3 regions of the Amycolatopsis sp. NPDC057786 genome follow, and region 3 is predicted to be linked to each of the others. Evidence: riboswitches for the same ligand, from Rfam matches in the RefSeq annotation. Region 3 holds a riboswitch; each other region holds the start of a gene.
What was found. A riboswitch is a leader RNA that binds a small molecule or an ion and turns the genes downstream of it on or off. The one in region 3 is predicted to bind S-adenosylmethionine.
Positions count from the first base shown of each region.

Region 1: linked by a shared signal. The riboswitch ahead of ACFVM3_RS04560 (methionine ABC transporter ATP-binding protein) and the one ahead of thrC (threonine synthase) in region 3 are both predicted to bind S-adenosylmethionine.
Region 2: linked by a shared signal. The riboswitch ahead of ACFVM3_RS30450 (aminotransferase class V-fold PLP-dependent enzyme) and the one ahead of thrC (threonine synthase) in region 3 are both predicted to bind S-adenosylmethionine.

Region 1 is NZ_JBHVKW010000004.1:94,282-98,851, forward strand. It holds gene ACFVM3_RS04550 (GNAT family N-acetyltransferase) at 1-504, opposite strand, end outside; gene rsmA (16S rRNA (adenine(1518)-N(6)/adenine(1519)-N(6))-dimethyltransferase RsmA) at 545-1,381, shown strand; SAM riboswitch class I at 1,617-1,707, shown strand; gene ACFVM3_RS04560 (methionine ABC transporter ATP-binding protein) at 1,919-2,929, shown strand; gene ACFVM3_RS04565 (4-(cytidine 5'-diphospho)-2-C-methyl-D-erythritol kinase) at 3,050-4,015, shown strand; gene ACFVM3_RS04570 (ATP-binding cassette domain-containing protein) at 4,083-4,570, shown strand, end outside.
Region 2 is NZ_JBHVKW010000077.1:30,086-34,655, forward strand. It holds gene lspA (signal peptidase II) at 1-514, opposite strand, end outside; gene ACFVM3_RS30445 (hypothetical protein) at 539-1,141, opposite strand; gene ACFVM3_RS30450 (aminotransferase class V-fold PLP-dependent enzyme) at 1,161-2,501, opposite strand; SAM riboswitch class IV at 2,534-2,648, opposite strand; gene ACFVM3_RS30455 (M23 family metallopeptidase) at 2,777-3,460, opposite strand; gene ACFVM3_RS30460 (potassium/proton antiporter) at 3,592-4,570, opposite strand, start outside.
Region 3 is NZ_JBHVKW010000022.1:3,090-7,659, forward strand. It holds gene ACFVM3_RS14975 (EamA family transporter) at 1-767, opposite strand, end outside; gene rpsT (30S ribosomal protein S20) at 1,126-1,386, shown strand; gene holA (DNA polymerase III subunit delta) at 1,438-2,421, opposite strand; SAM riboswitch class I at 2,557-2,689, shown strand; gene thrC (threonine synthase) at 2,703-3,968, shown strand; gene ACFVM3_RS14995 (ComEC/Rec2 family competence protein) at 4,002-4,570, opposite strand, start outside.

The sequences.
Region 1 (4,570 bases), on a different contig from region 3:
GCCGGACCAGCGGCGGGCGCGCCGGAACCGGCCTTCCTCGATGAAGCCAAGCCGTCGCCCGACGGCGATCATTCCCGGGTTACCCGAGAACGTGGCGAAGTCCAGGCGGAGTGCGTCGGTGCGGGAGAACAAGTAGGTCGTCCACATGCGCAAGGCCTCGGTGCCGAACCCGCCGCCCCAATACCGCTCGTCGTAGATGACCAGCCCCATCCGCCGCCAGTCGGTCTGTCTGCTTTCCCAGTACCAGCTGACCCGGCCGATCAGTCTTCCGTCCCTCAGATCGCACACGGCGAGGCTGGTACGAGGATCGGGCGGATCGGACTTGATCGTGGTGAGTTCGCGCGCCGTGGATTCGGCGGCGGCCATGGTCGGGGTGCCGAAGTAGGGCCCGTTCGTTTCGTGCCAAGGCCGCGCGGGATCGAGTAGGTAGAGGAGAGGCTCGAGGTCTGACGGGCGCCAGTCGCGCAGCCGGACTTTTTCTCCATCGAGTACGACGTCGTCCACCGGCCAATCGTGGCTTATCGGACCTGGTTACGATCGTCGGGTGACTGAACTGCTCGGTCCTGCGGAAATCAGGGCGCTGGCGGCCGAGCTGGACGTACGTCCGACCAAGAAGCTCGGCCAGAACTTCGTGCACGATCCCAACACTGTGCGCCGCATCGTCGACCTCTCGGGGATTGGTGAAGGGGACGTCGTCCTGGAGGTCGGGCCGGGCCTCGGCTCGCTGACACTCGGATTGCTCGCGACCGGCGCCGAGGTCGTCGCGGTCGAGATCGATCTTGTCCTGGCGGGGCGGCTGCCGAGCACCGTGGCCGAACGAGGCGGGGGCGAAAGGCTGACGGTCGTCGGCGCGGACGCATTGCGGATCACCGCGGACGATCTGCCCGCACGGCCGACGGCGCTCGTCGCGAACCTGCCGTACAACGTCGCCGTTCCCGTCGTGCTCCACCTGCTCGCCGAACTGCCGTCGCTGGCCAGCGGTCTCGTAATGGTCCAGACCGAAGTCGCGGACAGGATGGCGGCGGGGCCGGGAAGCCGGACTTACGGCGTGCCCAGCGTCAAGCTCGCCTGGTACGGGAAGACGCGCAAGGTCGCTGCGGTGCCCCGGGCGGTGTTCTGGCCCGTTCCGAACGTCGACTCCGCCTTGGTCGCGTTCGAACGGGGCGACGTGGTCTCGTCCGTGGATCGGGAGCGGTTGTTCGCGGTCGTCGACGCCGCCTTCTCGCAACGGCGGAAGACCTTGCGTGCCGCGTTGGCGTCGTGGGCCGGTTCCGCCGAACGCGCGGGGGAATTGCTCGAAAAGGCGGGTATCGACCCCAAGACCCGCGGGGAGCAGCTGGACGTTCATCAGTTCGCCCGGATCGCCGCGGCCGCGAGCTGACCACCTGTCGCAGGTGTGACCGAAGCCGCGCGAACGGCGGCAGGCCGAGGCTGTGCGGCCGCGTGATTCTCGACAAGGGCGGACTCGTCTTAGCAGGCAGCGCCCCAATTGAGAGCTTGAGAGATCCATGAGCATCTCAGAATATGGGCAACCCATCCTGTATGATGGACGCGGCCGGACGTGTGATCTGCGCCTACGCGCTTGCTTTCATCCGGTGGGATCGGTTTTACTCAATGAGCCATCCCGAGCGACTGAGAGACCTGGCTCGCCGAAGTCGCAGCAACCACCCTCCACAGGGCAGGTGCTACAGCCAGGACCGATGGAGGCTGTGCCTAATGAACAGGGTCACCCACCCGCTCCTGCTGACCAGGCGACGTGTCGTCGATGAAGGTCGCCGCACGGTAAGTGCGTGTCGACGCTCCACCGTTACTGCCTGAGTCTTTCCCCTTATCTCTGATTCCGTCCGTTCCCGGACGGTTACTCGGTGACGGTTGGCGCGCTCGAAAGATGCAGCGCCCCATGTGCATGGAGCCCTTCGTGATCACTGTCGAAAACCTGTCCAAGTCCTTTCCCCTCAACGGAAACCCTGTCGTCGCACTGCGCGATGTGAGCGTGGACATCCAAGCCGGCTCGCTGTTCGGAGTCGTCGGTCCGGCGGGCTCCGGCAAATCGACTCTCGCTCGGTGCATCGGTCTTCAGGAGCGTCCCGACCGAGGCGTCGTTCGTCTCGACGGCCTCAACACCGGGACACTCGACGGACGTCGGCTCCGCGAAATCCGGCGCCAGGTCGGAGTCGTGAGCACCAAGCCGGAATTGCTCGCCGAACGCACCATTGCCGGCAACATCGCTTCGCCGCTCGAGCAGCTCGGCCTTGACGGGCCGCAGCGCCGCACCCGGGTCGGCAATCTGCTCGATCTGGTCGGGCTCACCCCTCGTGCGGGGCAGCGACCGGGCGACCTGTCGGCGGGGCAGCTGCGCCGGGTGGCCATCGCCAAAGCTCTGGCTGCCGGGCCGTCCGTGCTCCTGGCCGACGACCCGACCGCGGGCGTGCAGCCCGAGGAGTCCGGTGCGGTCCTGACCGTGCTCGACCGGGCGCGCGCCGAGCTCGGCGTCACCGTGCTGCTCACGACCCCCGACGCCGGCGTGGTCCGCCGTGTCTGCGACGACGTCGCGGTTCTGGAGGCCGGCGCGATCATCGAACGCGGAACCGTGCTCGACCTGGTCTCCGACCCGAACAGCCGGACCGCGCAGGCGCTGCTTCCCGCCATCGAAACCGGGCGGGCACAGGCCTCGAAGTACGACCGCGCGGTGGACGTCGTGCTCGTCGGCTTCGCCTCGGTCGGTGCGCTGCTGCCGGAGGCGGCCGGTCGCTTCGACGTCGAGCTCGCCACCATCGGGGGCGGCCTGACCCGGATCGGCGACACGCCGGTCGGCCGGTTCCGCCTCGGGGTGCGTGGTGAGCGCGCGGACGCGGCGCTCGCCTGGATCGCCGAACGTGGCGGCCACGTGACCCATCCGGTCCGCGGACCGCAGGGTGTCGCCGCCTGATTTCTCCACGAACGGGCCGCTCAGGACGAACCTCGTCCGGGGCGGCCCGTTCGTGTTTGACCCGTCCATTCTCTTTCTCCTGGTGACAGCGCAAGTGGAGCGGCCACGTAGGCTTGACGCGTGCTCGCCGTCGTACCGCCCCCAGTGACCGTCAGGGTTCCCGCCAAGGTCAACCTGCACCTGTCGGTCGGAGACGTACGCCCGGACGGTTACCACGAGCTGGTGACCGTGTTCCAGGCGCTTTCGCTGACCGACGAGGTGACTGTCGCGGTCACCGAGGACCCGGGCGTCGAGGTCTACGGCGAAGGTGAAGGTTCCGTACCGACAGGAGCCAACAACCTCGCCTGGAAGGCGGCGCAGGCGTTGGCGGCCCATGTCGGTAAGGCGGACGGCGAGTCCAAGGTCAGAGTCGTGCTGCGCAAAGGCATCCCGGTCGCGGGTGGGATGGCCGGTGGCAGTGCCGACGCGGCCGCGACGCTGGTGGGGCTCGCGTCGCTTTGGAAACTCGACATCTCCCGGGATGAACTGGCGGGTATCGCCGCGAAGCTCGGTAGCGATGTTCCTTTCGCGCTCTACGGCGGGACGGCGCTGGGCACCGGCCGAGGCGAGCAGCTGGTGCCGGTCTTGTCGAGGCACACCTTCCACTGGGTCCTGGCCTTCGATCAGCGTGGGCTTTCGACTCCGCGGGTGTTCGGCGAGCTGGACAAGTTGCGTGAAGAGGGCAGCCCGCCGCGAATCGGCTCGCACACTCCGGTGGTGGAGGCGCTGGCATCCGGCGACCCACGGCAGCTGGCGCTGCTTCTCGGCAATGATTTGCAGGCGGCCGCTGTCTCGTTGCGTCCAGGGCTGCGCCGCACGTTGAGGGCGGGGGTCAACGCGGGCGCGCTCGCCGGCACCGTGTCCGGATCCGGGCCGACCTGTGCCTTCCTGTGCGCGGATGCCCAGTCGGCCGTCGAGGTGGCCGCGGAGCTGTCCGGCGCGGGTGTCTGTCGCACGGTGCGCGTCGCGCACGGTCCGGTACCCGGAGCCCGGCTGGTCGGCGGCGACGACGCGCCGCGGCCGTCGCCGCCTCGGGTGCACGCATGAGGGTGTCCGAGATGGACACCGACTAATTCGTTTGTGGTGCGAGCTTTTGGAAAGGATCGGCTGAGGCATGGCCAACTTGGTCAACCTGGAGTCGGTGAGCAAGTCCTTCGGGGTGCGCCCGCTGCTCGACGGTGTTTCGCTCGGTGTGGCGGAGGGGCAGCGTATCGGTGTCGTCGGTCTCAACGGGGGCGGGAAGACGACGCTGCTGGAGGTCCTCGCGGGGATCAGCGAGCCGGACACGGGACGCGTCAGCCAAGTCCGCGGCCTGCGGATGGCCGTGGTCACCCAGCGGACCGAACTTCCCGACGGCAGCACGGTCGGAGACGTCGTGCTGGAGCGCTACGGCGCGGAGCACGAGTGGGCCGCCGACGCGCGAGTCCGATCCATTATGGATGGTCTGGGCATCACCGCTCTCGGCATCGACAAGGAAACGGCGAACCTGTCCGGTGGCGAACGCCGCCGGGTGGCGCTGGCGGCCGCCCTCACCGGTGAACTGGACCTCGTGGTCCTCGACGAGCCGACCAACCATCTCGACGTCGAAGGCGTGCGCTGGCT
Region 2 (4,570 bases), on a different contig from region 3:
CCTTGCCCAGCAGGGAAAGGATCACGATGAGCACGCCGCCGACACAGATCGCGGAGTCGGCGACGTTGAAGATCGCCCAGCCTTGCCCGTTCGGCGCGAACGCGGAGATCATGTCGACCACATGCCCCTGCAGCGGGCCGGGGGCGCGGAAGATCCGGTCGGTCAGATTGCCGAGCGCGCCCGCCAGCACCAGGCCGAGGCCGATGGCCCAGCCGACCGAGCGCAGCCGCCGGGACAGCCAGACGATGGCGATCACGACGGCGATCGCGACCAGCGCGAGCACCCAGGTCAGCCCGGTCGCCATCGAGAAGGCGGCACCGGGGTTGCGCACCAGCTGGAAGTACACGAGCCCGCCGAGAAACTCGACCGGCTGCTTGCCCTCCAGCGTGGACACGGCGATCTGCTTGGTGAGGAGGTCGATCCCCCACAGCACCGCGGCGACGGCGAACACCACGGCGACGCGCTTCTTGGGCAGCGGTGGCGACGGTGGCGCCGTTTCGGGCTCAGTACTCACCGCCCTATTGTCCACTGAGCGTGTTCAGGACTCCTCGGCGGCCGTCTTCGGCCTGCGCAGCAGGGCCGCGAACGCCCCGGCGAGCACGACCAGCGACGAAAGCACGAGCGCGAGCTGTCCTTGGGCGAGCACGACCGCGCAGAGCACGAACGCCGCGGCCACGACCAGCACCAGCACGCTGCGCTCCAGCCAGGCGAGCCCGGCAAGGCCGAGCGTCAGCAGGATCGCGCTCCGGGTGTCGCCGTCGAGTTCGAGTTCCCAGTAAGCGACCAGATCCGCCAGCACGATGACGACCAGTCCGCCGAGCGCGATCGCGGCGACCTTCCACCAGCGCAGGGTCTTCGTCCGGAAGGCGTAGAACAGCACCGTGCCGAAGTAGACCGCGAGGACGGCGAACAGCCAGCCGTCGTTCCGGCCGGCGATGTCGAACGGCATGTCCAGCGCGGCCGCGGTCTCGCGGCTCATCTCCACACCGTGGAAGCCCACGTACCCGAACGAATGTCGTTCACCGGCGGGCGCGTAGGCGAACCAGCCCCCGGACCACATCCCGCCGAAAGCCACCACCAGCAGCTGAGCGAACCCCAGCAACGCCAGCGGAAACCAGTAACGCGGTCGCTCGTTCCCCATGCGGGGTGAGGGTAGTGGGTCAGGCGCAGAACGGGGGAAGCTCCCGCGGATCGTTCTCCGGCACCCAGCGGCCCTCCGGCTTCTCGTACCGCCAGCGCGCCCCGCGGGCGACGATCTGGCGCAGCGCCAGGACGAGCCGGTCCACATGCTCGGTGGTGCTGCCGAGCCCGAGGCTGACCCGCACGGCCTGCTGCCCCGTCGAACCGGCCACGGCGATCAGCCGCTTCGTCGCCACGTGTGCGCAGAACGCGCCGTCCCGCACGCCGATGCCGTACTCCGCGGAAAGCACCGCTGCGAGCCAGCCCGGGTCGAAGCCGTCGACGACGAAGCTGAGCGTGCCGACCCGGTCGACCGGCGCGTCGAACAGCCGCAGTTCGGCGAATCCGGGGATCGCGGCGAGGCCGCGACGCAGGCGCGCCAGCAGTTCCTCCTCGTGGGCGACGATCCCGTCCCAGTTCGCGGCCAGGGTCTCGCAGGCGACGCCGAGCGCGTAGACGCCGACGGTGTTGGGCGAACCGGCTTCGTGCCGCTCGGGACCGGAGTTCCAGACCACGGAGTCACGAGTGACGAGTTTCGTCGCGCCGCCACCGGCGAGGTACGGCTGAGCCGCGCGCAGCCAGTCGGCGCGGCCGATCAGCGCGCCGGCCCCGAAAGGCGCGTACAACTTGTGCCCCGACAGCGCGACGTAGTCGACGTCCAGTTCGCGCACCGAGATCTTCCGGTGCGGCGCGAGCTGTGCCGCGTCGAGCGCGATCCGGGCGCCGTGCCGCCGTGCGACGGCCGCGATCTCCTTGACGGGCAACAGTTCCCCGGTCACGTTGGACGCACCGGTGAGCACCACGAGCCGCGGTCCCTGCGGGCAGTCCGCGAGCGCTTCGTCCACAGCGGACACCGCGGCGAGACGGGTCCGCGGGGTTTCGATCCGGCGGACGTTCGGTCCCTTCCACGGCAGCAGCGCGGCGTGGTGCTCGGTGTCGAACACGACGACGGACGTGTGCTTCGGCAGGCTGCGCGCGAGAAGGTTGAAGGAATCGGTGGTGTTGCGGGTGAACACGACGGTGTCGGTCGATCGCGCGTCCACGAAATCGCGCAGGATTCCGCGCGTGCGCTCGTAAAGCTTGGTCGAGACCTGCGAAGCGAACCCGGCGCCGCGGTGCACGCTGGCGTACCACGGCAGGAATTCGTCGACCGCGGAACGGACCTTGTCCAGACAGGGGGCGCTCGCCGCGTGATCGAGGTTGGCGTAGCCGATGTCGCCGCCGGTGACCAGCGGAACCCGCAGTTCGGCACCCGCGACCGCCGGGATTTGGTGCGTGGCAACGGTTTCAGCGGAAACGGTGCGTTCGAGAGCGAGGGTCATCGTCATCCTCCGGGTCAGGGGACCCGACGAGGATCCCGCGCTTGCCCGTCGCACCACGCGACGAGCCAGGTCCTCACCCGGGGCACCCCACCGCGGTAGGAGGGTTGCCGGTCAGCTAGCCGGGGCTTGACGCTGACACTCGTGACCTAGGAACGAAGTTAGCGGATGGGCGGGCGATCGAGCCAGCCCTCGTCCGCATCTTGAGACGCCGCTCACGTGTTCCGCAAGCGGGAAGAACCGCTGCCCGGCGCCGCGCCGCGCCGGGCAACGGCAGGTCAGACCCGGAATCGGCCGGGCAGCGGGACGGTCGCGCGGGAGGAGATCTCGGTCGCGGTCCCCGAGTACTGATCGGTGCCCGCGGTGAACTGCCAGCCGCCGAAGGTCTTGCCGTCGACGGCCTCGCCGTAGGCCTCGGCGATCTTGGTCGAGACCTCGTCGTAGGACAGGCCGTTCCAGTTGCCCGCGCCGACCCCGAAGTCGCGCGAGTCGCCGCCCTGCGCGGCGGCCGCGGGCAGGGTCCACAGGGTGAAGTGCACGTGGGCGCCGGTGCTGCTGCCACCACAGGGCAGCGCGTTGCCGGTCCGGCCGAGAGCGTCGCCCGTGGCGACCTTCTGGCCGTCGATGACCGAAATCCCCTCCAGGTGGTAGTACCCGGTCCGCCAGCCGCCGTCGTGGTCGACGGTCACCCAGTCGCCGCCGGAACAGTGCTGGATCCGGACCGTGCCGGCCAACGGGGCGCGAACGGTCTTGTCCCCGGGGCTGAAGTCGATGGCGTTCTTCACCCCGGACGTCCCGTTGTCCGAGTGGATCCCCGCCGAGTAGACCGACTGGCCCGCGTCGAAGGGCAGCCCGAAGGCGGGAAAGGCCCCGGCCGCGGTCGCCGTCGGAGCGGCGAGAACCACTCCGACGAGTGCGGCAGTGACCCCCAGACCGGCGAACCGCACAGGAAGTTTCGTCACCTTGCGTACTCCTTACCCCGTGACACTCACCCATTCGATGGAGTCGATTGCGGGGAAAGTAATCCAAAAGGAGTACAAAAGGGAAGAAGTTTCTGAGATCAACCGACGAACAGCTGGTGCCGGTTCGTGACCTACTGGCCGGATTCGCCCTTCCACCTGGCGAGGCGCCCCGCACGGTCGACGGCCCGCAGGCGTCGTTCGGCCGCGTCACGGGCCTCGACGGTGGTCACGACGAGTAACTGGTCGCGTTCCTGGAGCCTGGTGTTCTTGTTCGGCGTGAAGCCGGAGCCGTCGCGGACGAGGAGGCTGATCGTCGCCCCCACCGGCAGCCGCAGTTCGGCCAGGTAGACGCCGTGCATCTTCGATCCGGTGTTGATCCGGACCTGCAGGAGTTCCGCGCCCATCTCGTCGAGCGGCGCGGAGTCGACGTCGATCTCGTGCGCCTGGGCATGCTGCGCGAGCCCGAGCACTCTCGCGAGCGGGGTCAGCGTCGCCCCTTGGAGCAGCGTCAGCACGATGACCAGCACGAACACCGCGTCGACCAGCTCCTGCGCGCCCGGCACGCCGGACGACAGCGGGATCAGCGCGAGCACGATCGGGACCGCCCCGCGCAGCCCGGCCCAGGACAGGAACACCTGTTCTCGCCAGGGGATCTTGAACGGCAGCGCCGACAGCAGCACCGACAGCGGGCGCGCGAGCAGCAGCACGACCGCACCCGCGACCAGGCCTTGGACCAGGCTTTCGAAGATCCTGCTCGGCGAGGCGAACAAGCCGAGCAGCACGAACAGGCCGATCTGCGCGAGCCAGCCGAGCCCTTCGGCGAAGGACAGCGTGTCCGAGCGGTGCGGCAGCTTCGAGTTCCCCAGCACCAGGGCCGCGACGTAGGTGGCGAGCAGGCCCGACGCGTGGGCGAGCTGCCCGCTCGAATACGCCACGACACACACCGCGACCGTGGCCAGCGGGTACAGGCCGGTGGCGGGAAGCGCCGCCCTGCGCAGCGCGAACGCGCCGCCCCAGCCGAAGGCCAGGCCGATCACCAGCCCGGCGGCGAGTTCGTAGACCACCAGCAGCGGCAGCGACCAGTCGATGGTCGTCCCCTCGGCGAGGACG
Region 3 (4,570 bases):
ATGCTCAGCTCCCTCGCCGGTGCGACGAGACTCACCGGAGCGATCTGGAGGGCGTAGAGCACCAGCAGGTAGGCGACCGGCGAGAGCACGCCGACGATGAGCACTTCACCCTTGTGTTCGCGCCAGAGCCACGAGACCTCTTCGCGGTCCTTCAACGCGTACGGCGTCATGAGAAGGCTCTGCACGATCGCGCCGGTTCCGAAGTAGACGATCGGCGGGACCCCGAGGCCCGTGACCGAATGGGCGTCCCACAGTGTGTAGGCGGCGATCGTGAGACCGGTCAGCAGTCCGTAGACCAGGCCTTTGCGGCGAGCGACACGATCGGCGGCGTCGGCGTGCTCCGGCGCCCGCCCGGTCCCGATCACCAGCACCCCGGCGACCACGAGGAACGCGCCCACCAGGCCGAGCACCCCCGGCCGCTCACCGAGCAGGACGACGGCCGCGAGCACCGAGATCAGCGGCCCGGTACCGCGGGCGACGGGATAGACGACGGAGAGATCGCCGACGGCGTAGCCCCGCTGGAGGACGATCCCGTAGGTGACGTGGAACACCGCCGTGACCACCGCGGCGACCAGCCAGGTCCACTGTGGACGTTGCGGCTCCACGGCCAGCGAGACGGCCATGACGGGGACGAGCAGGATCGCGGAGAGGCTGTAGTAAGCCCAGACGAACCGGGCTCCGCCACGACGGATCCGCTTGGCCGCGAGGTTCCAGCCCGCGTGGATGACGGCGGCGATGACGACGAAGGACAGGGCGGTGGCGTTCAAGACGGACCTTTCACGTTTTCCGCGCACGCGGAAAACACCGGTCCTCCAGGCTTTTGTCCCGTCAGATGAACGGCGGCGCTTCCGGCCCCGCCGATGGTGCCGCTCGGACCTGTCCCGTCTGCCCTGATTGTGTGTTTTGCTGAACAGGCAGGCGGCGGAACCCTAGGCACTACGCTCCGCACCGTACCTCACGCACCCGTCCCGAGGTGGCCGCGAGCCACCACTGGACGGCTGTTAAGCTTGCCTTTCACCGTCGTGTGGCATTCCGTCATGGAGGAAACCCGCGCGCTCTCACGAGCGGCAGGGCCGGTCACAGCGCGGCGATGAAACCACCGAGAGATTCAAGAGGAGCGCCCCCGTGGCCAACATCAAGTCGCAGATCAAGCGCATCACCACCAACGAGAAGGCGCGTCAGCGCAACCAGGCGATCCGGTCCTCGGTGAAGACCGCGATCCGCAAGTTCCGCGAGGCCGCCGACGCCGGCGACAAGGCCAAGGCCCTGGAGCTGCAGAAGGACGCGGCCAAGAAGCTGGACAAGGCTGTGACCAAGGGCGTTCTCCACGCCAACCAGGCCGCCAACAAGAAGTCCGCGCTGGCGAAGCGCGCGAACTCTCTCTGATCGGCTTTTGAAGGGCCCCGGCGACGCGAGTCTCCGGGGCCTTCGCCGTTTTCAGCGGCTTGTGCCGTGGGCGGCGACGACCTCCAGGACCGCGCGCTCCAGCGCGTACTCCGGGTTGGCCGCGACCCCCTTGACCTCGGCGTTGAGCCGGGCGACCACCCGCATCGCGGTGGCGAGCCCGTCCTGGCCCCAGCCGCGGGCCTGCCCCTGGGCCTTGCGCACCTTCCACGGCGGCATCCCCAGCTCACCCGCCATCTGGTTCGGGTTCCCGCGACCGGCACCGGACACCCGCGCGATCGTCCGGACGGCGTCGGCGAGGGCGTCCGCGACCAGCACGTGCGGTACGCCCAGCTGCATCGCCCAGCGCAGTGACTCCAGCGCCGCCGCCTTGTCACCGGCGACGGCCTTCTCCGCGACGGCGAACCCGTTCACGTCCGCGCGGCCCCGGTGGTAGCGCCGGACCGCCTGCTCGTCGACCGTTCCCCCGGCGTCCGCGACCAGCTGGGTCGCCGCCGACGACAGTTCACGCAGATCCGAGCCGACCGCGTCGATCAGCGCGAGCACGGCCGCACCGTCGATCTTCCCGCCGACCCGGCGGACTTCGTTGCGGACAAAGGATTCCCGCTCAGCGGGCTTGGTCAGTTTCGGGCATTCGACGACCTCCGCACCGGCCTTCTTCAAGGCGGCGGGAAGCCCCTTCGCGGCCTTGCTCCGGCCACCGCCGCTGTGCACGACTACGAGCACGATGCCGTCGGCGGGTGCCTTGATGTAGGCCATCACCCCGTCGGCGAGTTCCTGTGAGATGTCGTGCGCGGACTCGAGGACGATCACCCTCCCTTCGGCGAACAGGGAGGGGCTGACCATCTCCGCGAGCGCCGGGACTGTGAGGTCCGACACCCGGATCCGGGTGAGATCCGCCGTCGGATCGATCGCCTTGGCCGCGTCCGAGGCGCTGCGGACCGCGCGTTCGATCAGCAGCTCTTCCTCACCGAGAACCAGGACCAGCGGCGATGGGGCGGAAGCTTGCGTCGTCACGGTGACGATCCTCCCACTCCTCCTCTCGTGTGCTTTGTCCGGTGATGTGTTGCGGGCACTGTGGCCCCACCTGAGCCTCATGTCGTACGGTGTTGGCGAGGCGACGCGATCACGCGCGTGCCGACAATCGAATACCGCTCATCCAGAGGGGCAGAGGGAACGGCCCGATGAAGCCCCGGCAACCGGCGTCAGCCTGTCATCCCGCGATCGCGGGGTAGCTGACGAACACGGTGCCAATTCCGGCCCGCCATGGCGGGGCAGATGAGGAAAGGAACCTCGCGATGACCGCAACCCTCGGCACGACCTCCACCACCAAGACCCCGGATCTCGGACCGGCCGTCGAACTGGTGTCGAAGGAAGAGGGACACCGGCAGCCGCTCGCTCCCGAATTCGTATCCGCCGAGGACTTCTCGCCGCTCGAGGTCGCCTACGACTTCGGCCGCGTGCGCCGCGAGGACATCGAAGCCGGACCGAAGAACATCTGGCGCTACAAGAAACTCCTTCCCGTTCCCTCGAACGTCGAAGAGATCCCCAACACCGAGCCCGGCGCCACGCGGCTCATCCAGGCCGACAGGCTCGCGAAAGCCTTGGGCGTCAAGAAGGTCTGGGTCAAGGACGACACCGGCAATCCCACTCACTCGTTCAAGGACCGCGTGGTCGCCGTCGCTTTGGCGGCCGCGCGCGAGTTCGGGTTCGACGTGCTCGCCTGTCCCTCGACCGGCAACCTGGCCAACGCCGTCGCCGCCGCGGCGGCCCGCGCCGGCTGGCGGTCGGTCGTGCTGATCCCGAAGACCCTGGAACGCGCCAAGATCCTCACCACCGCCGTGTACGACGGTGACCTGATCGCGGTCGACGGCAACTACGACGACGTGAACCGGCTCGCCACCCAGCTCGCCGCCGAACAGGAGAGCTGGGCGTTCGTCAACGTGAACGTCCGGCCCTACTACTCGGAAGGCTCCAAGACGCTGGCCTTCGAGGTCGCCGAACAGCTCGGCTGGCGGCTTCCGTCCCAGATCGTGGTGCCGATCGCCTCCGGTTCCCAGCTCACCAAGGTGGACAAGGGTTTCCGCGAGTTCGGGCAGCTCGGCCTCGTCGACGAGACGCCGTACAAGGTGTTCGGCGCGCAGGCCACCGGCTGCTCCCCCGTCTCGGCGGCCTTCCGCGCGGGACACGACGTCGTCCAGCCGGTCAAGCCGGACACGATCGCCCGGTCGCTGGCGATCGGGAACCCGGCCGACGGTCCCTACGTCCTCGACGTGGTCAACCGCACCGGTGGCGCTATCGAAGACGTCACCGACGAAGAGGTCGTCGAAGGCATCCGGCTGCTCGCCCGCACCGAGGGCATCTTCACCGAGACCGCCGGCGGCGTCACCGTCGCGACGGCCAAGAAGCTCATCGAGACCGGGAAGCTCAACCCGGACGAGGAGATCGTCCTGCTGATCACCGGTGACGGCCTCAAGACCCTCGACGCCGTCGAGGACAAGATCGGCCCCAAGGCCACCGTCAGCGCCTCGGCCGACGCGGTCCGCGAGGCTCTAGGCATCTAGAAGCTCGGGGCATCTGAGTCCCTGCGGCCCGCCTCAGGAACGAGGCGGGCCTCGGGGCTCACCCCGGCGCACCAGTGCGAGACCTCGCGCGTCGGAGAGGACCGCGGTGTCGCCGTCCGTATCCGTCCTGGCGACCGAGGCGCCGACGGCCGCCAGATTGTCCATAGTGGACTTGTTCGGATGCCCGTAGGTGTTTCCGGCGCCGACGCTCACCAAGGCCGCCCGCGGCGCGACGGCGTTGAGGAAATCCGGTGCCGTGTAACGGCTTCCGTGATGCGGGACCTTCAGGATCTCGGCACGCAGTTCGGCGCCCTCGGCCATCAGGTCGGCTTGCGCGGCTAGCTCGATGTCGCCTGTCAGCAGCACCCTGCCAGCCGGGGTCCCGGCGCGCAGGACGACGGAACCGTTGTTGATCACCGTGCCGTCCTGTTCGCGGACCGATCGACCGGTGACATACCGCGGCCCCAGTACGTCCAGTGACAACCCCGGCCAGTCCAGCCGTTGCCCGATCTCCAGCTCCAGCAAGGGAATCCCACGGCGCGCGGTTTCGTCCGCGACCTGCTGCCACGCCCACGCGGGAGCCCGGCCGGGTCCGACGGCGA